Regions from separate parts of the Gottfriedia sp. NPDC058432 genome, predicted to be linked through region 2. Evidence: a T-box and tRNA genes for the amino acid it is inferred to sense, from the RefSeq annotation. Region 2 holds a T-box; the other holds one or more tRNA genes.
What was found. A T-box is a leader RNA that pairs with one kind of tRNA and senses whether it is charged. The one in region 2 lies ahead of lysS (lysine--tRNA ligase), so its partner is inferred to be a tRNA-Lys.
Positions count from the first base shown of each region.

Region 1: it has a tRNA-Lys gene. The T-box ahead of lysS (lysine--tRNA ligase) is inferred to sense a tRNA for this amino acid. The anticodon was not compared.

Region 1 covers NZ_JBHXLC010000004.1:25,403-37,388, forward strand. The annotation lists gene ACFWM3_RS05935 (DHH family phosphoesterase) at 1-1,722, shown strand, start outside; gene rplI (50S ribosomal protein L9) at 1,719-2,162, shown strand; gene dnaB (replicative DNA helicase) at 2,190-3,548, shown strand; gene ACFWM3_RS05950 (adenylosuccinate synthase) at 3,763-5,052, shown strand; tRNA gene ACFWM3_RS05955 (tRNA-Lys) at 5,193-5,265, shown strand; tRNA gene ACFWM3_RS05960 (tRNA-Glu) at 5,285-5,356, shown strand; tRNA gene ACFWM3_RS05965 (tRNA-Asp) at 5,380-5,455, shown strand; tRNA gene ACFWM3_RS05970 (tRNA-Phe) at 5,462-5,534, shown strand; gene yycF (response regulator YycF) at 5,884-6,588, shown strand; gene walK (cell wall metabolism sensor histidine kinase WalK) at 6,588-8,423, shown strand; gene ACFWM3_RS05985 (YycH family regulatory protein) at 8,420-9,775, shown strand; gene ACFWM3_RS05990 (two-component system regulatory protein YycI) at 9,762-10,559, shown strand; gene ACFWM3_RS05995 (MBL fold metallo-hydrolase) at 10,562-11,356, shown strand; gene ACFWM3_RS06000 (CxxH/CxxC protein) at 11,431-11,622, shown strand; gene rlmH (23S rRNA (pseudouridine(1915)-N(3))-methyltransferase RlmH) at 11,682-11,986, shown strand, end outside.
Region 2 covers NZ_JBHXLC010000013.1:29,725-41,710, forward strand. The annotation lists gene ACFWM3_RS14525 (DMT family transporter) at 1-535, opposite strand, end outside; gene ACFWM3_RS14530 (GNAT family N-acetyltransferase) at 550-1,104, opposite strand; gene spxA (transcriptional regulator SpxA) at 1,452-1,847, shown strand; gene ACFWM3_RS14540 (RrF2 family transcriptional regulator) at 1,942-2,346, shown strand; gene ACFWM3_RS14545 (IDEAL domain-containing protein) at 2,483-2,818, shown strand; gene ACFWM3_RS14550 (SH3 domain-containing protein) at 3,044-3,952, opposite strand; gene ACFWM3_RS14555 (MDR family MFS transporter) at 4,168-5,643, opposite strand; gene ACFWM3_RS14560 (DUF3243 domain-containing protein) at 6,017-6,265, opposite strand; gene ACFWM3_RS14565 (DegV family protein) at 6,419-7,282, opposite strand; gene ACFWM3_RS14570 (DUF6944 family repetitive protein) at 7,460-8,122, opposite strand; T-box leader at 8,230-8,493, shown strand; gene lysS (lysine--tRNA ligase) at 8,571-10,139, shown strand; gene ACFWM3_RS14580 (hypothetical protein) at 10,207-10,359, opposite strand; gene ACFWM3_RS14585 (hypothetical protein) at 10,507-11,016, shown strand; gene ACFWM3_RS14590 (rhomboid family intramembrane serine protease) at 11,662-11,986, opposite strand, start outside.

The DNA of each region.
Region 1 (11,986 bases), on a different contig from region 2:
GGAGTATTACTTTATGATAGAGAGTACCATATTGAATGGGGCAATCAATATATTTTAAATATTTTAGATGATCGTTCATTAATTGGTAAACACATATATGATCTATCTGAAGGATTAATGGCTTTAATTTCGAAAAAAGAGAAAAAAGAAGATGTATTGAATATAAGTAAAAGAACATATCGCGTAGTTATTAAAAGGGAAGAGCGATACATTTATTTATTTGATGTGACAGAACAGGCACAATTAGAGAAGTTATACGAAGATCAAAGAACAGTAATCGGAATTATTTTATTAGATAATTACGATGAAATGACACAGGGATTAGATGATCAGGAGCGTTCTAGTGTAAATGGTGCAGTAACTACTATGTTAAATAGTTGGGCTAATAGCCATGGTATTTTCTTGAAACGTGTTTCATCTGATCGATATAGTGTAGTTTTAAATGAAGGAATTCTGGCGGCATTAGAAAATAATAAGTTTTCTATATTAGACCAAGTAAGAGAAGAAACTACAAAACGTAATTTACCCCTTACTCTAAGCGTTGGCGTCGGGGTAGGTAGTTTAAATTTAACCGAACTTGGTCAACTAGCGCAATCTGGCTTAGATTTAGCATTAGGGCGCGGGGGAGATCAAGTAACTGTTAAAAACATTAACGGTAAAGTAAAGTTTTTTGGTGGAAAAACAAACCCTGTAGAAAAGAGAACGAGGGTTAGAGCGAGGGTAATCTCGCATGCATTAAGAGATTTAATGAAGAGTAGCACCAATGTTATGATAATGGGTCATAAGTTACCTGACATGGATGCTCTTGGTTCAGCAGTTGGTATCTTAAAAATGGTTATGCATAATGAAGTGGATGGTTATGTAGTTATTGATAAAGATGAAGTAGATAAAAGTGTTAATCGTTTGATGAGGGAAATGTCTAAAAATGAACAATTTATGTCTTGTTTTATTTCACCTGAAAAAGCAAAAGAACTTATTTCTGAAGATACATTAATAATCGTAGTAGATACCCATAGACCAACAATGGTTGAAGAAGAATCACTTTTAGATGAGACAGATAAAATTGTTGTGATAGACCATCATCGAAGAGGAGAGGACTTCATTAAGGATGCAATTCTCGTTTATATGGAGCCGTACGCTTCCTCTACAGCAGAATTAGTAACAGAGTTATTGGAGTACCAACCTAAGAAAATAAAATTAAGCATGCTTGAGGCAACAGCCTTACTTGCAGGAATTATTGTTGATACAAAGAGTTTTACTTTCCGAACAGGGGCACGAACTTTTGATGCAGCATCATACTTGCGTTCGAATGGCGCTGATACGATCCTCGTTCAAAATTTACTAAAACAAGATATGAATGAATATATTCGCAAAGCAGAATTAATAGAGGAAGCCTATATGTATAAAGAGGGCTTTGCGATTAGCTTTGGAAAAGATAATGTAAGCTATGATCAAGTTTTAATTGCAAAGGCCGCAGATACGTTATTAACGATGACAGATGTTATTGCATCTTTTGTCATTGCGAAAAGGTCAGACAATGTTGTTAGCATTAGCAGCCGTTCATTAGGGAATATAAATGTTCAATTAATAATGGAAGAGCTTGGTGGTGGCGGTCACTTAACAAATGCTGCTGCACAAGTTGAATCTTCTTCAATTAGAGAAGTTGAACAACACTTATTGAGAATAATCGATGAATATATTGAAGGGAGAACAAACAAATGAAAGTAATTTTCTTAAAAGATGTAAAAGGAAAAGGTAAAAAGGGAGAAACTAAAAATATCGCAGATGGCTATGCAAGTTTCCTAATCAAAAATGGAGATGCTATTGAAGCTACAGCAGGTAATATGAAAACTCTTGAAGCGAAAAAAAATAAAGAATTAAAAGATGCACAAATTGAATTAGAAAATTGTAAAAAGCTAAAAGAAACAATTGAATCTCTAACAGTAGAACTAAAAGCTAAATCGGGTGAAGGTGGTCGTCTTTTCGGATCAATCACTAGCAAACAAATTGCCGATGAGCTTCAAAAAGTACATGGTATTAAACTAGATAAGCGTAAATTCGAAATGAATGATGCGATTAGAGGTCTAGGTGTAACAAATATTAAAGTAAAATTGCATCCTGAAGTTAGTGCAACTTTAAAAGTACACGTTAAGGAACAATAAGAAAAACAAGCATCTGGAGGACTAGAAATGAGTGATTTGCTAAATGATCGTACTCCACCACAGAATATAGAAGCTGAACAGGCTGTATTAGGAGCCATACTGTTAGATTCAGAGGCGCTAATATCAACTTCAGAACGGCTTTTACCAGATGACTTTTATCGAGCTGCCCATCAAAAAATATTTGAAGCAATGCTTAAGATTGCTTCAAGGAATGAGCCTTTAGATGTTATCACACTAACTTCTGAACTAGCTAATCAAGGAGTATTAGAAGAAGTTGGAGGAGTGTCATACTTAAATGATTTGCTGGCTTCAGTACCAACGGCATCTAACGTTGAATACTATGCGAAGAGCGTTGAAGAAAAATCTACTTTAAGAAGATTAATAAGAACCGCTACAAATATTGTAACGGAAAGCTATGCACCAGATACTCCAGTGGATGTTGTACTAAACGAGGCTGAAAAAAGTATCTTAAAAGTAGCTCAGCGCACAAACGTTTCTGGTTTTCAAAGTATTAAAGATGTAGTATTTACTACATTTAGTAAAATTGAGACTTTATTTAATCAACGTGGCGAAATCACAGGTGTACCGACAGGATTTACTGATTTAGATCGTATGACAGCGGGATTTCAGCCCAATGATTTAATTATAGTAGCTGCCCGTCCTTCAGTAGGTAAAACAGCTTTTGCGTTGAATATCGCACAAAACGTAGCGACTAAGACAGATGAAAACGTAGCAATTTTCAGTCTCGAGATGGGATCAGATCAGCTTGTTATGCGTATGCTTTGTGCAGAAGGGAATATTAACGCACAGGCACTACGTACAGGTAATCTTGAACAAGAGGATTGGAATAAGCTTACGATGGCTGCTAGTAGCTTAGCTGGTACAGGTATATATATCGATGATACACCTGGTATTAGAGTAAATGACATACGTGCTAAGTGTAGAAGACTGAAACAAGAGCATGGCTTAGGAATGATCTTAATTGATTACTTGCAGCTTATTCAAGGTAACGGCAAAAGTGGAGAGAATCGTCAACAAGAAGTATCGGAAATTTCACGTTCTCTTAAAGGACTAGCGAGGGAATTAAAAGTACCTCTAATAGCCTTATCTCAGCTATCACGTAGCGTAGAGTCAAGACAAGATAAACGTCCAATGATGTCTGATATTCGTGAATCAGGTAGTATTGAGCAAGATGCGGATATCGTTGCGTTCTTATATCGAGACGATTACTACGATAAAGAATCAGAGAATAAAAATATTATTGAAATCATTATTGCTAAACAAAGGAATGGTCCAGTAGGTACTGTTTCATTAGCATTTGTAAAAGAATATAACAAGTTCGTAAACTTAGAACGAAGGTTTGATGAGCAAGCGCCAGGGGCCTAATGTCATCTAAAAAATAATCACATAGTGAATCTATGTGATTATTTTTTTTTGTTAGGGCAAACTATTTTTATCAAATTCTTTAGTTTGTATTTACGAACAAATAAAACTTAGAACAGAATTATTCAAAGAGATTTATTGACAAATTCCGTAAGTTTGATATACTAGTTTTGGTTTTAGTTCGGAAATAGCGTATTTTAATCGGAGGTGCAGTACATTGTCATCAGTAGTAGTAGTTGGTTCTCAATGGGGAGACGAAGGAAAAGGAAAAATTACCGACTTTTTATCACAACAGGCAGAAGTAGTTGCTAGATATCAGGGTGGTAACAATGCAGGTCATACAATCGTATTTAATGGTGAAAAGTACAAACTTCATTTAATTCCATCAGGTATTTTCTTCTCAGATAAAATTTGTGTTGTTGGAAATGGTATGGTTGTAGATCCTAAAGCTTTAGTTCAAGAGCTAGCATACTTACATGATAAAGGTGTTTCAACTGACAACTTACGTATTAGTAACCGTGCTCATGTTATCTTACCTTATCATTTAAAACAAGATGAGTTAGAAGAAGAGCGTAAAGGTGATAATAAGATTGGTACTACTAAAAAAGGTATTGGACCAGCTTATATGGATAAAGCTGCACGTGTGGGGATCCGTATGGCAGACCTTTTAGATAAAGAAGAGTTTTACGAAAAATTAAAACGTAATCTTGAAGAGAAAAATAATTTATTTGAAAAAATGTATGATTCAAATTCATTAAATATTGATGACATTTTTGAAGAATATTATGAGTTCGGACAACAAATTAAAAAATATGTGTGTGATACTTCTGTTGTATTAAATGATGCAATTGATGGTGGAAAGCGCGTATTATTTGAAGGCGCACAAGGTGTAATGTTAGATATCGACCAAGGTACATACCCATTCGTTACTTCTTCTAACCCAGTTGCAGGTGGAGTAACAATTGGATCTGGAGTTGGTCCAACAAAAATTAATCACGTTGTTGGTGTATGTAAAGCTTACACTACTCGTGTTGGTGAAGGTGCATTCCCAACTGAGCTTTTCGACGAAATTGGAAATACAATTCGTGAAGTAGGTCGTGAGTACGGTACAACTACTGGAAGACCAAGACGTGTTGGTTGGTTTGATAGTGTAGTAGTTCGCCACGCTCGTCGCGTTAGCGGTATTACTGATTTATCACTTAACTCAATTGACGTATTAACAGGACTAGAGACTGTTAAAATTTGCGTTGCTTATAAATTCCGTGGAGAAACAATTACTGAGTTCCCTGCTAGCTTAAAACAACTTGCAGAATGTGAGCCAGTTTATGAAGAACTTCCAGGTTGGACAGAAGATATTACAGGAGTAAAAACGCTTAATGAACTACCAGTTAATGCAAGACACTATGTAGAACGTGTATCTCAATTAGTAGGTATTCCATTATCTGTATTCTCTGTAGGTCCAGACCGTAACCAAACAAATATCGTACGTAACGTTTACGGAGCTTAATATAATAAAAAGCCCTTAAATAAAAACTTAGGGGCTTTTATTATTTTTTTTAAAAAACTATTGCAAACTTATTAGAAAGTATGATAAGATAAGTCTTGTCGTCATAACTAGTACATAGTTTATGAAGTTAATCATTTTATGAGCCATTAGCTCAGTAGGTAGAGCATCTGACTTTTAATCAGAGGGTCGAAGGTTCGAATCCTTCATGGCTCATCTTTTCTTAAATTAATGTGGCCCGTTGGTCAAGCGGTTAAGACACCGCCCTTTCACGGCGGTAACACGGGTTCGAGTCCCGTACGGGTCATCCTTTTTTATAAAACTTATCTTGGTCCCGTGGTGTAGCGGTTAACATGCCTGCCTGTCACGCAGGAGATCGCCGGTTCGATCCCGGTCGGGACCGCCATATAATGGCTCGGTAGCTCAGTCGGTAGAGCAGAGGACTGAAAATCCTCGTGTCGGCGGTTCGATTCCGTCCCGAGCCATCATAAAAACTACTGTATATACAGTAGTTTTTTATTTTATATCAACCTTATAGAAAATAAATTCTAGTTTGAATAAAACAGTTCGATTTTACAAAAAAACCTACTTAATTTAAAATAGAAGTAAGTGGAGTAGACCTCTAGCAACAAGCTAGAGGTTTTTTTCAAAAATCTAGTGTTTATAGATAAAAAGAATAACACGTATGATCGCAGTCGTATTATATTTAGAGAGATAGTCCACAAAACGAAATTGCTATGAAAAGTTTATTTGTTGCCTAATTTAATGTTAAATTGCAAAAGATATGTATAGAATTGATGGCAGCGAAAACTGACTAGAAAAGGAGTGCGGGGAATGAATAAAAAAATATTAATAGTCGATGATGAAAAACCAATTGCTGATATATTGAAGTTTAATTTAGAAAAAGAAGGTTTTGAAATTGTTTGCGCGTATGATGGAGAGGAAGCATTACAAAAAGTAGACGAGTTTCTTCCTGATTTAGTTTTATTAGATATTATGTTGCCAATTAGAGATGGTTTAGAAGTTTGTAGAGAAATTAGAAAGAATCATGAAATGCCAATCATTATGATTACAGCAAAAGATTCTGAATTAGATAAAGTACTAGGTCTAGAAATGGGAGCAGATGACTACGTAACAAAACCATTTAGTACACGTGAGTTGCTTGCTAGAGTAAAAGCAAATTTACGTAGACATCAAACTGGAGCTACATCTGAAAAAGAGGAGTCAGTTGAAGTTATTATTGGTTCGCTTGTTATCAATCCAAACGCTTATATCGTAACAAAACGTGGCGAGAAGATCGAATTAACTCACCGCGAGTTTGAATTACTGTATTATTTAGCGAAGCATATCGGACAGGTTATGACGAGAGAACATTTACTTCAAACTGTTTGGGGCTATGATTATTTTGGAGATGTACGAACTGTTGATGTAACAATTCGAAGACTTCGTGAAAAAATTGAGGACAATCCAAGTTATCCACTTTTCATTGTAACAAGAAGAGGAGTAGGATATTACCTGCGTGATCCGGAGCAAGATTAATGGCAGCTTACAATAAAGTTGGTTTATTTAAATCAATTGTATTTAAATTTGTACTTGTTTATATTTTACTCATATTGGTAGCTATGCAAATTATTAGCGTTTATTTTTCGAGAGAACTTGAAAAGCAACTTGTAAATAGTTTTACAGTTGCGATAAACGAACGGGCTAAGCTACTGGCTTATAATATAAAAATCGAGTATGAAAAAAAGAAAACTCTGGACGATCCAGAGGTGAAAGCTAATATTCAAAAAATAGTTTCTGACTTTGGAAAGAATATTGGGATATCAGATGTAAGAGTTATTAACCAAAATAGTGAAGTCATTGCTACTTCGGATTCTAGTAATCGGTCTATTGTTGGAAAAAGGACAACTGATATTTTAGTTAAAAGAGCACTTTTAGTAGGTACTAGAACTGAAAAAGTGTTAATTGATCCTAAAAACGGTCATCGAATGAAAACGATTGTTACCCCAGTGATGGAAGGTGACGAAATTGTTTCAGCGATTTACACGAGTGCTTCAATGGAAAGTACTTATGAAAGAATGGAATTAATTAACCGTATTTTTTCAACGGGTACACTTATAGCAGTCGCGATTACATCCATTTTAGGGATATTATTGGCTAAAGCAATTACGAAGCCAATCTCAGAAATAAGAAGACAGGCCCAAGAAATGGCGAAAGGAAATTTCTCTCGTAAATTAAAGGCCTATAGTGAAGATGAGATTGGTGAATTAACGATATCATTTAATAATCTATCACGTAACTTACAGCAAGCTAGGGCTTCAACAGATGGAGAAAGAAGAAAGCTTCAATCAGTACTAGAGCATATGTCAGATGGCGTTATTGCAACTGACCGTAGAGGGAAAATTATTCTCTTAAATGATCCAGCTGAAACGATGCTAAATGTTTCACGTGAAACAGTATTAAATAAATCTATTTTAGAGGTATTGGGAATCGAAAAGATTAATACTCTAGATGATTTATACGATGAGCCAGATTCAATTATGTTAGATTATAGCGATAATAAGAGACCAATGATTCTACGAGCTAGCTTTTCAACTATACAAAAAGAGTCAGGTAAAGTTAATGGTCTAATCGCTGTAATTTATGATGTAACTGAACAGGAAAAGATCGAGCAAGAACGTAGAGATTTTGTTTCCAATGTGTCACATGAATTAAGAACACCGTTAACAACGATGAGAAGCTATTTGGAAGCATTGTCAGATGGAGCTTGGGAGAATAAAGAAATCGCACCTAAGTTCTTACAAGTAACTCAAGATGAAACAGAACGAATGATAAGGCTAGTAAATGACTTATTACAATTATCTAAGTTAGATAGTACTGAATATCGTTTAATGAAAGATTGGGTTAACTTTACAGAATTGTTTAATCGTATAATTGATCGACACGAAATGAGTAAGTCTCAAGAAGTTTCGTTCAAACGTGAATTTATAAGTAAGACAAGATTTGTATTTATAGATGAAGATAAAATTACACAAGTGTTAGATAATATTATTTCAAATGCATTAAAGTATTCACCAGAGGGTGGGACTGTAACTTATCGTATTAAAGAATCTAGAGATCAAATATTAGTTAGTATTACTGATGAAGGTATGGGAATTCCAAAAGAAAATCTATCAAAGATATTTGATCGTTTCTATCGAGTAGATAAAGCTAGATCAAGACAAGTTGGAGGAACTGGCCTAGGGCTTGCTTTGGCAAAAGAAATGATTTACGCGCACGATGGTCATATATGGGCTAAAAGTGAAGAAGGAAAGGGTACAACAGTCTATTTCACACTTCCAGTGGCTGATGACCAAGAGGATGAGTGGGAATGAGAAGAGAACATATAAAATCAGTTGTATTAACTACTCTTGTTATAGTAAGTTTAGTACTTTCATATAGCTTATGGTCATATCAACCAACATACGATGTACTTCAAAATCAAGACTATGTCCAAAAAGTTTCAATTGGTGCCAAAAGAGACTTTAAGGACATAGTAATTCCGAATTTACTAGTTGTTCATGAATCAAATAAAAATTATGAAACAACTAAACAGAGTAATATATCACCAATTTATAGATCATTGCAGAAATCCGAAATCACAAATTTTGAAAACCTGACAAATAGAACATCTGAAGTTGCCTACCAATCAATAACAAAAGGAAAAAATAAACTAGAAATTATTTTTCCAACTGAAGTGCCAATAGAGACATTAGGTAAAGTTCTTAATCTAGATGCAAAACGATTACAAAATGTTTTATTTGATCGAATAATCATCAATTTATCTACTAAACAGGATTCTTCAGCAAGGATCTACTTTTCAAATGAATCACAAAATATTCTTTATGGAGCAACATTTGATAACTCTTCAATTATTGCATCAGTTGAAAAGATAAGAGACAATTACGAAAGCTTTACTGAAAGCTTAAGATATAAGTTAGATTCAGGTAAAATAATTTATTTACCTAAAAAACCAATCAAATTAACAACGATGGAGTTCCTTACGACGGATATAGATGTTGATAAATTAAAAGATGCTATATTTAGTGATCCATCAAATGTCCGAAAAGAAAGTACCGATTCAGGAGATACATTCACAGACGGTACTAGATTAATGTCAGTTTCACCATTAAATCGAGCGATTTCATTTGTTAACCCAACAACACCTGAAAACAATAATAATCAAAGTCCTAATTTATTAGTCCAAAGAAGCGTTGATTTTATTAATGCTCATGGTGGCTGGACTGATGGATATATTTTGTCTGGAGTTAAACCTGAAAATAATGAAGTTTCATTTAGACTTTTTGTAAATAATTTACCTGTGTATAATAATTCAACAATTACGACGAGCTGGGGAGTAGACGATATAGAAACCTTTAAACGTCCATTGTATAAATTTACTAGAATCCAGGTGGACAAGAAGGAAAGTGAAATGGAGTTAATGGCTGGTCCTCAAATTATGGAGATCATATCCAACAATAAGTCTATTAACAAATCCCTTATTAAGGATATTAGCTTAGGGTACGAGACGATATTTGATCAAGATCAATCAACAATCAATCAGCCGTACTATAATAGAGCAATCCAGTTAAAACCTGTTTGGATTATAAATTACGATGACACATATAAGAAGATTGATCAAGATTTGCTAAGTAGAACTGGGGTGAATATTGTTGGATTGGAGTAGAATCAAAACAATATTTATTTTAACTTTCTTAGTATTAGATTTATTTTTAGCGATTCAATATTATCAAAAGCGAAGTAGCGACCAGTTTGATACGATGGCGGAATCGAGTATTGAGGAGCAATTAAAGGAAAATGATATCACATATGTGACATTACCTAAAAATTCTTTAAAGGAATCTTATATATCGGGTAATAGTAAGGATTTCTCGAAGAAAAATTTTGCTGATCGAAAAGGACAGAATATACAAATCTACAAAGATGTATTACAAAGTCAATTGAAAAAACCAGTTCCAATTGCAGAGACAAATAAAATACTCTTTTTAGAAAACTTTGTGAAGGAGTATGTTTGGAATGGTGGTAACTATCGTTATTGTCAAATAGATCAAACGTCAAAAACGATATACTTCTGTCAAACCTATAAAGATCGCCTAATTTATAATATCGAAAGCTCAGTAGTTGAAATAAAGTATAATGATAAGAATGAGATTTATGGGTATCGCCAAAGATATTTAGAAAACTTAAAGGAAATGATCGATAAAAAGAATGTGCAGGAAGCGTTACCGGCAATTAAAGCCATTGAAAATTTATTTGTTAAAGATGAATTAAAACCTAGTGATCGAATTACAAAGGTTAACTTTGGCTATTATACAGTAATCCCGTTATCGAATGGAGTTAAATTCATAGCGCCAGCATGGCATATCGTTGTCAATGAACAGCAGGATTACTTTGTAAATGCTATTGAGGGACAAATAATTAAGATAGATAAAGAACAATGGAGTGAATAGCGATGAGTCTGCATTTTAGTGTACTTGCAAGTGGAAGTACCGGAAATGCGTTATACGTTGGGACGGAGAAAACTAAGCTTTTAGTTGATACAGGACTGAGCGGTAAAGCGATGGAGTCTTTATTTAAAGATATCAACAGGGATATAAAAGAAGTTTCCGGCATTCTAGTCACGCATGAGCATAGTGATCATATTAAAGGACTTGGAGTTCTTGCCAGAAGATATCAAATCCCAATTTACGCGAATGAAAAAACATGGAAAGCAATGAACCATTTAATTGGAGAAATTCCAACAGAGCAAAAGTTCATTTTTAACATGGAAACGACGATTCAGTTTGGGGATATTGAAGTTGAATCATTTGGTGTATCACATGACGCTGCTGAACCAATGTTTTACGTATTTCATCATAACGAGAAAAAATTTGTTACAATTACGGATACAGGCTATGTAAGTGATCGAATGAAGGGAATCATTTCTAACGCAGATATGTACATTTTTGAAAGTAACCATGATGTTGAAATGCTACGCATGGGTAGATATCCATGGAGCATTAAACGCCGTATACTAAGCGATGTTGGTCACGTATCAAATGAGGATGCTGCACTTGCAATGTCTGATGTAATTGGAGATAAAACAAAACGTATTTATCTTGCGCATTTAAGCCAAGATAATAATATGAAAGAGCTTGCCAGAATGTCTGTTACACAAACATTAGAGGGAAAAGGATTTGAAGTTGGGATGCAATTTGAAATTCATGACACGGACCCTCAAAAACCAACAGATATAGTGTATGTATAAAACAAAGCGCATACTTAAGGGGAGAGTTTACTTTCTCCTCTTTTTTTTGTGCTAAAAAAAGGAGCTGTGCATAAGTGGAAAAAGTAATTTTAAGTTGTGATGAGCATATAGAATGGGCTCTCGATGATTTTGTGGATAAGTATAGTGAAACACCTCTGTTGAATAAAGTCGAAAAAACGCATAATATATCCACAACCTGTGAATATTGTCAAAATGATGCCATATATATTGTATCGAACATAGATTCCCCCACTAAATGTGGATAGAAATTGTGGGTATGTGGATAACTTTTGTGTATAACTTGTTCGTAAAGTGAGGATATAGTGTGAATATCTCAATTATCAGTGTTGGAAAGTTAAAAGAGAAGTATTTAAAGATGGGGATCGATGAATACATAAAACGATTATCGAGTTATGCAAAAATGGATATACTCGAAGTTGCGGATGAGAAGGCTCCAGAAAATTTAAGTGATGCAGACATGTTAATCGTGAAAGAAAAAGAGGGCGAAAGAATTTTAAGTAAAATAGCCGACGACGCTTATGTTATTGCATTAGCAATTAAGGGGAAGGAACATACGTCAGAATCATTAGCAAAAAAACTAGATCAACTAGCTACATATGGAAACAGTAA
Region 2 (11,986 bases):
ATGATGAGTATTTATTAGTCTGAACTTTACTTAGAACTGTATACAATGCCCAAGTTATTGCAGCACCTACTAAAATGAGATTTCCAAAATACGCTCCTAAATTTGATCCACCTTTTGGAAATCCAATTACAACAATTACTCCAATAGTAGCTAAAATTAACGATACAATTTTACGGTTATTAATCTTTTCTTTTAAAATTAAAAATGCAAATAATGAAATTAACGCCGGAGAAGCTGAAGTAATTAAAGAACCCATTGCTGCTCCTGAAAGCTTCGTACCAATAAATTGAAAACCAATTGAGCCAGTATAGCCTACTAAAGCTATTAGCGCGATTGGAAATAAATCTTTCTTACTAATTTTCCAGCTTTTTTGGAAGAAACAAATGATCCCTAAAGTTAGTAATGCTAAAAGAAATCTCATTTCAAGTAATAACCATGGAGAAATACTATCTAATACTACTTTACTAACAACATAGGTCATACCCCAAATGCTAGCGGCCAACGATAAACACAATGCTCCTTTAAAGAAATTCATTTAAAACTCATCCCCTACTTTTTATTCCAATCATTTTTCGAAAGTTCAAACATAATTTCGGTTACATATTGGTTTTTAAAATAAGAATTTTCTATTATTTTTATCTGTTGAAATCCTAACTTCCTCAATAATTTAATTGAGGATGAATTTTGCTCATCAGCAATTGCGTTTATTTTTTCTTTGTTTAATTCATTGAATAAATACTCAAAAATTCCTTGTAATGCTTCAAAAGCAAATCCTTTATTTTGATACAATGGTTCCAATGTAAAGCCGACTTCAACTTGATTTGCAGGATCTAATAAGGTATGTACACCTATATCCCCTATTAGTTGACCATCCATTTTATGTTCAATCGCTACTTGAACCCATGAATCAGGAATATTCATTTCAGCTGTTTTTTGTTTTTCTATAAAATTAATCGCTTGTTCGTATGTATAATTCTCCCAACCTTGATAAATCGCTACATCTGGATTTGAACGATATTTATAAAAGTTGCTAACATCTTTATCTTTAAACCTTCGAAGTTTTAATCGACTAGTCTCTATTTCAAAAAATTCTAGTTCGCTCATATTCCACCTCTAAAATTTCACTTTATATCGTAATTGTACATTCTATTATACTTAGAAATTTCAAAATATACATAACTTTTTGCACTTTGCTGTTTTAATCCGAACTTTCTTAAATCCATAGTAGAATTCTTTTTAGAATTTCGTACAAGAATTAAACGCACCACATAATTTAAACTCTAAAAATATAGTTGACACTTTTAACTGTAAATAATAAAATTACAGTATACTCATTTAAATCGAGTATGATAGTCAACCTAATTTATTTTCTTAGATACTATATTAGTACTCGATTTTTATCCCAACTGTAATATTTTTTATTACATTTTAAATATAAGGAGTGTAAATGAATGGTGAATCTATATGTAACATCAAGTTGTACATCTTGTCGCAAAGCAAAAGCTTGGCTAGAGGAACATGATATAGACTATAATGTGAAAAATATTATGAATGAATCACTTACACTTGAAGAGATTAAATCTATTCTTCGCATGACAGAAACTGGTACTGAAGAGATTATATCGAAAAAATCAAAAACGTTTCAGGAATTAAATATAAATATTGATTCGCTCCCTTTAAATGAATTATATAAATTAATTATAAATAATCCCAAAATGTTGCGCCTACCAATAATCCTAGACGAAAAAAGATTACAGGTTGGTTATAACGAAGAAGAAATTCGTAGTTTTCTTCCTCGTAAGCTACGAACATTCTCATACATTAAATCACAAAAAGTAGCTAATTAATAATAAAAAATTTCAATTTTCAACACATTTTATTACAGTACTAAATTAAATCTCGGAATATATAAAGAAATTAACGATTTTTAGGAGGCAGACCATGAATAGTGATTTCACTCTTGCCATTCATAGTTTAACTTATCTTGCGCTGCAGCCGGATCGGATGTCTACAAGTGATGCAATATCAGAGAGTGCCTGTGTCCATCCAGTTCGTATTCGTAAAGTGCTTAGTTTGTTAAAAAAGCATGGATTTATAAAATCGAAGGAAGGAACTGGTGGTGGATTTATTTTTGCTATAGATTTAAATGAAGTTAATCTATGGGATATTTATAGGATCACCTCTGAGGGGGCATTGCAGCCTAAGTGCCCAGAATCAAATGAAAAGTGTGTTGTTGGGGCAAATATGCAAAATGTTCTTTTTAATATTTTCTGTGGTGCCGAAAAACATCTTGGAGGATATTTAAAGCAATATACGATTAAGGACATTGTCGATCATATCAGATGATAAGTAAACAGCTACTAAAGTGAAGGCTATGCCTTCTTTTATCTGAAATGTAATAAAAAAAGTTACAGTTCATACTAAGTACTGTTACGATCACAAATTTTTAAATTGCAACTCTAAATAAGAAGGTGGAAAAAAAATGAACACAAATAATAATTCTATTTTAAAAACAGGTGACTGGGTTAAAGGTATATCAATGGGTGGTGAATTAGTTATAGGTTATGTTGAATCATTTAAAATTCATGATGAAATAGTAACTGTAAATGTAATAACTTCAGATAACAAAACGACTGTTGGGAAAACCATTCACATGCTAAATAAAAACGTTATGAAAATGCCTGATTCAAAAGTGACAAACAAAGAACAGATTCGCTTTCTAATTGACGTAGCCCTCTCAACGGGGGATGAGGTTTGGTTTAATGAGCTATCTTCACAGTTAAACTCTATGAGGGAACTTGTTAATAGCGTAAAATAAAGTTTTATTATACTAAAGTAAGGTTTAAATTAATAAGCATTTCTAAAGGTTGTCTATTTAGACAGCCTTTTTTTAGTTCAAAAATCAACATTTTAATTTAACAAAACCTTTAATTAACTTAAAAAACTTCCGATTAGACAGCCTTTCATTTATTAGAGACAAGCACCTTTTACAAGTTTGAAACATAAAAAAACTGATCAAATCATCGACCAGTTTCAAATCATATTAATATTGAGTTAATTTATTCAATGGTGTTTGAATAATTAATGGTTTTTTTGCAGGATCTAACCATTTTAAAATGGATACTACATTTGTTTTAGATGTAGCTGTGCAGCCTGCAGTATATCCTGAAGTTCCAGCTATGTGAAAAAATATTGCACTACCTTTACCTGGGGTTCTCGCAGTATTATAGTTAATAACAAATCCATAATCATATTGAGAAATATTCATTTTTTCAGCAGTTTTCCATCTACCGTTATTTTCTGATGCCAATTGCCAAGTATTATATAATTTACTATTTGAATCATCTACAAAAACATCATTTGAAGTAATTTTACGATATGACATTTTAGTACCTGGATTTGAATATCTACCGAAAGCTGTTGTAATTGTATATTTCCCTTCAGGTGTTTCATAATCACCTTCATGTTTACTACTAATCATGCCGTTTTTACCGATCACGCCTGAATATGTATGAAGTTTTTTCCAACTAGTACCGCTTTTTTCAAATGTTTCAATTAAAACATTTCTTGTACTTTCATTTTCTGCTGACACAATGATTAATTGCTTTGAAGTACCTAAAGTTTTCATTTTATTTACGGTCGTTGCAGACACTGTAGTTGGGGCTTTTTTAATATATTTAGTAGAAACCCATCCAGTTTTTGTTCCACTTTTTATTTTATACCAAGACCCACTTGTGCTTGTAATCGTAACTTTCGCACCCTTTTTAAGTGTCCCAACTACTTTATAACTAGTACTAGGACCACTTCTTACATTTAAAACGGATGCAGTTACTGTACCACTTATCGTTGCAGCTTCCACAGTCTTAATTGAACTCGGAGTAGTATTTCCATAGAATAAACCTCCAGTTAAAATTGATAGTGCTAAAGTCGTTTTGCAAATACTTTTAATCATTAAATCAGCTCCATTGTAAAGTAAAACTATATTCGAGCCTTAATTATACATAACTAACCTTACATAATAAGGACATTTTTATTACAATTCAATTAGTTTTATAACATTTTTCTTAAAATTATAGAAATTATTAAAATTTTTTCGATACTATTTAAATTATAATCAATAATGACAAAAAAAGAAGCCAATTTTGAATTTGGCTTCTTTTATATATATTAATGTCCTACCATCATTGAAGATTTTGACTCGTCAAGATCTGCTTTTGAGGCATCTGTATTTTGCATTTTTGGTTTACGTAAGATAATAGCTAACAACGCTCCTACTAATGCGATTCCTGCTGCTAGTAAGAAAGTATCACCAAATGCTGATATCATAGCATTTAATGGATTTGTTGTTTTTGCCATATAATCCTTTGTACTTGAAGTTAAAAATCCAGCCATACCTGCTACTGCAAATGATACCATTACTTGCTGTGCAGCTGCAGTTAAAGGAGTAACACGACTTACTAAATGTCTTGGTGCAGATTGTAATACATGTGTATTAATCGGCATCATTGATAATCCCATTCCAGCCCCCATCATAGCAAGTGTTAACATAATAAATGTATCTGATGAGTCTACTGAGATTTTAGAGAAAATGAATAGTGCAGATGTGATAATTGTTAAACCAACTAACGCCATCGGTCTAGCACCAACTTTATCATACATTTTACCACCGATTGGCATCATTAAAGCCGATGCTAATGCTTGAGGTAACATAATTAAGCCCGTTTCAAACGCCCCATATTGTTTAACTGTTTGTAAAAATAATGGAACAATTAGGAAAGAACCAAATAAAGCAATTTGCATTATCCATGTAATTAAAATGCTTCTAACAAAATCAGATGATTTAAATACTCGTAACTCAAGTAAAGGTTGCTTTTGGCGAAGTTCAACAAAGATGAAAAGTAATAATGCTACTCCACCAACAATTAAGCCTGTTAATGTTCCTTTTGAAGTCCAGCTTGTTGAACTTTGACTAACACCGTATGCTAACATTGAAAAAGCAATTGGAGCAATTATAATTCCTAAGCCATCTAAAGCAGGAACTGATTTTGTTTCGAAATTAGGTAAGAATTTAGCGCCAATTATCATTGCAATAATACCGATTGGTAAATTAATTAGGAAGATCCAATGCCAAGTAGAATACTCTACAAACCATCCTGAAATAACTGGACCTAATGCAGGTGCAAGTAACATTGGAATTCCAAGCATCCCCATAATTGACCCGATTTTTTCTGGTGGAGCTAATCTAAAGATAATCGCCATACCGATTGGTGCAACCATTCCTCCACCAACCCCTTGAATTACACGGAATAAAATTAATTGTTCAGGTGTTTGTGCAACTGAACAAAGCACAGAGCCGATTGTGAAAAACAAAATCGTAAATAAGAAAATTCTTTTTGCACCAAATCGATCAGACATCCATCCTGCAAGTGGTATTACAGCTGATAATGCTAATGTATATCCTGTAATCGTCCACTGCATTTTTGTTAAATCAGATTTAAAATATTCGGTAATGCCCGGTAATGCTACGTTTACTACCGTACTATCTAAAATAACCATGATCATACCTACGATTACTGCCATCATTGGACCAATAATCGTTTTTACGCTAAACGGCGTTTCAGCCGAATTTTGCTGATTATTCATATATTATCCCCATTCTTCTATATATTTTTTAAAAGCTGTATTGAAATTCGTTCAAATATTCTATTCTATTTATTAGTGCAAAAATCCATTTTATGATAAAAATGAAATTTGAACAGAAAGTCTATCATACAAAAAAACAAATAAAATGTAAATAGTAATTGTCCTTATTCCAAAAACAGTACTCACAATAAGTACAGTATATGTGAATTATATGTCCATTTCAAGTTTAATTTTTATTATTTTTATTGAATTTTTTGTAAACCCATTTTGTTTTCTACAACCAGAAAGTTTTTAAATTACTTTAAATTAAACAAATAAAAAATAGCCCTTATGATTCTATTCACAGGGCTATTTTTTAATCACTTTATTTTAATTATTTATTTTTAACATACTTCATCATTAGATGTGCAATTGTATGTTGCTCTTGTTCATCTGCGACTTCCCAAAGGTCTTTTAAAATTTGTTCTTCTGCATTTTTTGGTTCAACTTCATTTGCTAAGTAATTTCCTAAGCGATATGCCATTTCAGAAATAGCACCTTCACCAACACCTTTTTCACCTGTTGCATCTAAACGATCACCTAAAAAATCTTTCCATTGATCCCAGTTATCTAAAATTGACATCGTTTTCACCTCATAAAATTAGTTGTTGAAGATTACATAAATACTATTTGCATTTTTTGAAGTAATTATGTACGAATTATTATCCGGGTAATATTATCAGAAAATTAAAAAAAGAGCTGATTTCATTTTGTGAAATTAGCTCTTTTATTCATTTTATTTTTTATTTTCGTTCATAAAAAATATGGCTAAAGTACCAGGTCCTGCATGAGCACCTATAGCAGACCCAATTGAATTAATGACAAATTCCTTACATCCAAATGTCTCTGCCAAAGCATTTTTAATTTCGATTGCTTTATCTAGATCGTCACCGTGAGAAATACCAATTAATTGAGTTGATAAATTTGTCCCACGAGATTCCATAATTTCAAGAATTCTTTTTATCAATTTTTTAGAACCTCTTATTTTTTCAAGTGGAATTAACTTTCCATCTTCAACGTGTAATATAGGTTTAATATTTAATAAATTGCCTACAAAACCAGCCACTTTACTCAAGCGACCTCCACGCACCAAATATTGAAGGTCATCTACTGTAAAAATATGTTCAATATGTTGAATGCTATGTATTATCTTATTAACAACCTCTTCTTTTGTAGCTCCATTCATCGCAAGTTTTGCAGCATTAACAGCTATTAGCCCTTGTCCGATTGATGCACTTTTTGTATCAAATATCTCTAAATCAAAATCAGGAAATTCCTCGTCAAACTCATTTTTTACCATTACTGCTGATTGATATGTACCTGAAAGTTCAGAAGAAAAAGCAATATAAATACATGGTATATTTTCCTTTGCATATTTAACAAAAGTATTATAAATATACTCATACGAAGGAAGAGACGTTTTAAATACTTTTCCATTACGCATTTCATTAAATAACGTCTTTGAATCCAATGTTAAACCATCAAAATATTCTTTTTCATCTTCTGAATAAACTCGTAATGGAATGACATCAATATTATATTGTTCAATAATATCTTTTGGTAAATCTGCCGCACTATCAGTAATTATTTTTAAATTCATCTAATCATACCTCTATTTCAAAAAATTAGTTTATTCTATTTAAATTGATAAACTCTATTTTCTCACAAAATGCTTTACAAAAAAAACAAAATGTTTTAATTTAATTTTAATAATAATATTTGCCATTAACAAATTTATACCTTCTTTTTTTCGTATTCTTCACAAAAAATTAGTAATTTACCATTCGAACTTTTTATTTGGATAATAGCCATATCGATATTCTAACTGTTCTTTTTCATATTCGCTTCTTTTATTGCGCAGTGCATAAATAATTAAAATTGCTCCGAATACTTGCACCCAGCTACCAACAAGTAATAAATCTTCACCTAAAATAATTTTATCACGTAGTAATGCCGCATTTGCAATGCCGTCTATTAACGCGCCTAAACCGATTAATTGATTGCCATAAGCCTCAATTTTATCTAGTTGCGTCCCCTCGCTATATGCTGCAGTTGTTTCAATTTGAGCACCAATTGATTGAATGACACCTCCGAGAGCGTTTAATCTAAAACCTTCTCTTTCCATTCCTTCAATTTCTAAATGTGTTGCAAATGTATTTGTACCATTTCCAATTGCTTGAATCCAAGCACCAATCATCATCATTAATTCAAATTCTATTTCTTTTTCATTTTCTTCTTTTGCTCTCTTATATAATTTTTCTCTTCCAATAGCTTGAATGGAGTTCCCAAATGCTTCGATTGCATTACCTTTAGCGAATAAACTTCTACCAAAGTTTTCACTTATGATTTTTGTACTTGAAATACCAACAGCCGCCGTTGATGTACCAAATAATAAAAAATAAGCACCGATTAGGGGTAAATCATCAACTATATCCCTCAATTTGGCACCTCCATTCAAACAGTATTTAAATTAGTTTATTCAACTTTTGATTTAATTGACAATTAATATTGTTTTGATTAATATAATAACAATTAATATTTCGAAATTTAAAAGCTATGAAGAGAAAAGTAGTAAAGCTAAAATTATTTACAGAGAGCTCCTGAATGCTGAAAAAGGAGTAATAATCAACTTTATGAAAAAAGACTTGGAGCTTCGTATGGAACTAAAGTTCACTTTAGAGATGGTACGACGGGTTCTCCCGTTATAGAGATAGGGTATAAGCATTCGTGCCGTACCTAAATAAGGTTGGTATGGTAACATATCAATAAACTGGGGTGGTACCACGAAGTTAACAAACTCTCGTCCTCAAGATGATTAAATCTTGGGGGTGGGAGTTTTTTTATTTGTAATTAAAAGGTTAAAAAACAAATAATTTCGAGGTGAAAACATGCATTGGGCATATAAAATCGCAAATCAATTAATTGAAAAATATCCAAATAAAGAAACTTATGTATGTGCATCTGGCATAAGCCCATCTGGGTCGGTTCATATTGGAAATTTTCGTGAGATCATTACAACTTATTTTGTTGTAAAAGCTTTAAATAATTTAGGTAAAAAAACAAGATTTATCTTTTCTTGGGATGATTTTGATCGTTTTAGGAAGGTCCCGAATAATATCGATCCAACTTTTCATCATTTTATTGGTAAAGCCTATTCAAATATCCCTGACCCTTTTGGTTGTCACTCAACATTCGCTGAACACTTTGAAAAGGAATTTGAACATTCCTTATCTGAACTAGGAATTGAAGTTGAGTTTATTTATCAAAGTCAAGAATACAAATCAGGTAGATACAATGTTGACATTATACACGCTCTTGAAAAAAGAAAAGAAATTTATGATATTTTAATTAAGTTCAAAACAAATGTTCCAAATGAACGAGAACGTAATGATTTTTACCCGATTACTCTATATTGTGAAAGCTGCGAAAAAGATGATACTACAATTACCCGTTACAATGAGGAACTAAAAATTTTAGATTATCAATGTAAATGTGGATTTTCAAATCAATTATCAGTAGAAGTTGCAAACAAAATTAAATTAAACTGGAAAATTGATTGGGCTATGAGATGGATGAAAGAAGACGTTGTATTTGAACCTGGTGGAAGAGATCATTCATCTGAAACAGGAAGTTACAATGTTTCAAAAGAAATTGCTAAGGCCATATTTGACTATGACGCACCTCATTATACACCATATGAGTTTATTGGAATAAAGGGTCAAAATCAAAAAATGTCTAGCTCCTCTGGAAATTTAATAACCCCAGCTGAGTTATTACAAATCTATTTACCAGAAGTTATTCTCTTTATGTTTGCTAAATATAAACCAACTGCAGCATTTAATATTGGTCTAGATGAAGATGTGATTAAAAACTATTCAGAATTTGAACGGTATCAATCAAATTATATTGACCAATCTTTACAAGATCTAGATATTTGTCAATCGGTCGAATTTGCACATTTTGGCATAATTAATAAAAAACATCCAAAGTTTAATCATGTTGCTAGCATACTACCACTCGTTAATTACAATGTAGATCTATTACAAGACATATTTGTTCATAATGGAGAAAACTACTCAGCAAAAGAAATAGAGAAAATTAGTCAGATGGCTGAATACTGGATTAAAAATTACTATCCACAAAAAAATATCATTGTAAACGACAAACAAGCTATTGAGTTTTATCATTCTTTAACTGAAGAACAGCAATATTGGTTGAAAAATTTATGTGACTATCTATTAAATAACAAGCACCAAGATCAAACTGAATTAATGACAGAATTATATTCGATTTGTTATCATGACGAAAAAAAAGTGATGAAAGCAAACCAAAAAACTTTTTTCACAATGATCTATCAGCTCGTTTTAAATAGAACAAGTGGACCACCTATTCCATTGTTGTTTCAAGCAGTGAATAAAATTCAACTAATCAACTTATTAAACTTCAACGAAGGTTAATATATAAGGTAGTAAAAATAAAAATGGACTCAGGTATATACAATCTGAGTCCCATTTTAATAAATTATTATTGAATGCGATTTTTAAATGCTTCTTCTGTCACAATATAATCTTCTTCTCGATCTTCATGTTTACGGTCTTCAGGAGCGACTAGTGATCCTTTTGGATGAGTTGGTTCATGACCTTTTTTCTTATGATTAAAGCTTTTACCTCTTGCCATTATAAAAACCTCCTTAGTTAAATCATCATTAATAATATGAGTATTTCAACTTTAACTTATAGATGGTAGATTATTACAAGGAAGAATTTTATTAAGCTGTTTTTGATGATATGATAATAAAAAGGACTTAATAAGTTGAGGTAAATGATGAAAAAAGAAATTGCAATCAGTATTTCAAATCAGATTAAAAATTGGATGGTTTCAAATAATTCTTTATTTAATATTGAGGAAATACCAACAACTTTAAATACGTTACAAAATTTCCAACAATGGACAAACGGTAAACCTATTGTTTTTGCCTTTCATTTAAGTAAAGTAGAAGAAGAAAGCTATTATTTACTATTAATCGACTGGCATCGCAATGAAAATTTTTATTTAGTCATATATGTTGAAAATAAATCTACAACCGCTGCAGAAATAAGAGAAATTCGTGAGCAAGATGGACAATTATTTTTAGTTTGGAAATACAATCCATTAAAACGGGATGGTAAAAACGCTGAACGAAAAGCTTATTTTAAACAAGTATTTGGTTCACTTCAAGTAGAAATACCAATTCCGAGTACTTCTGTTGAAGTTGAACGATTTTTTAATGATCTCTACAAATTATGTCGAAACCGTCAAACAGCTGACCGAATTATCGATCTATATGATTTTTAAATTAAAATTTTGATTTTTGAACTAAAAAATGAGGTTGTCTAATTAGACAACCTTTAGGAAACTTATTCAACTCGGATTTCAGTACTTTATAAAGAAAAAGCCCCTGATTTCCAAAATTGATAGATAGAGTCCCTAACTTCCTGTTCCTCTACAACTTGAGAATCCTTTTAAAATTTTCCGTCCAGATACATATAATCTAAATATTGTTCAGTTGCCCCTTCTTTCATATGTAAGATTATATCGTCCACTAGTCATTTAAAACTCTTGTTTCACTAACTCTAATTTTTTCTTTCTTTCATTAATGATGCGAAAAGTATAGATCAAGCTAAATACAATTAATAAGATTACTACTACTGCTATAAAAAAATATAAATTCTTCATCTCTATTCCCTTTGTATTGGCTGATGATTTTGAAGTATTTTTATTAATTATACATATGAGGTTAATCTTTGTAACTTGGTGGAATTTGCACTTTTTATTTTGGAACCCAGACAATCTCAACGTCAAAAAAATGGAAATTAAGTATAACTAACGTTCATTCTCAACCGAAAGATAACCAAAACAAACCTAGTCCAATTTGAACTAGGTTTGTTTTGAAAATATTATATCGTTATAACAAAATTATTTTTTTCTCTTATATGTACTCTAAACATTAACGGAGTTTTGAAACCTAGCACCTTTTTTTAATAAAAGAGGAGTTATCATAAAACCGATAATCATACCTGCCAGGTGACCAGTCAAACTTGTCGACGGGATAATTAACGAAGATAGTAATCCAATTCCTAAAAATGTTATGACAAACTTACGATCATCTGAAAAGAGCATCTTTTTTCTAAATAATGTAATAAACAAATACATTCCTAAAAAAGCATAGCCAACACCTGATGCACCTGTCTCAACTGTATTAGGTGTATAGTTAAAATTAATAATAAGGCCTGTAAGAATAACCGATAATAAATAAAATAGTAAA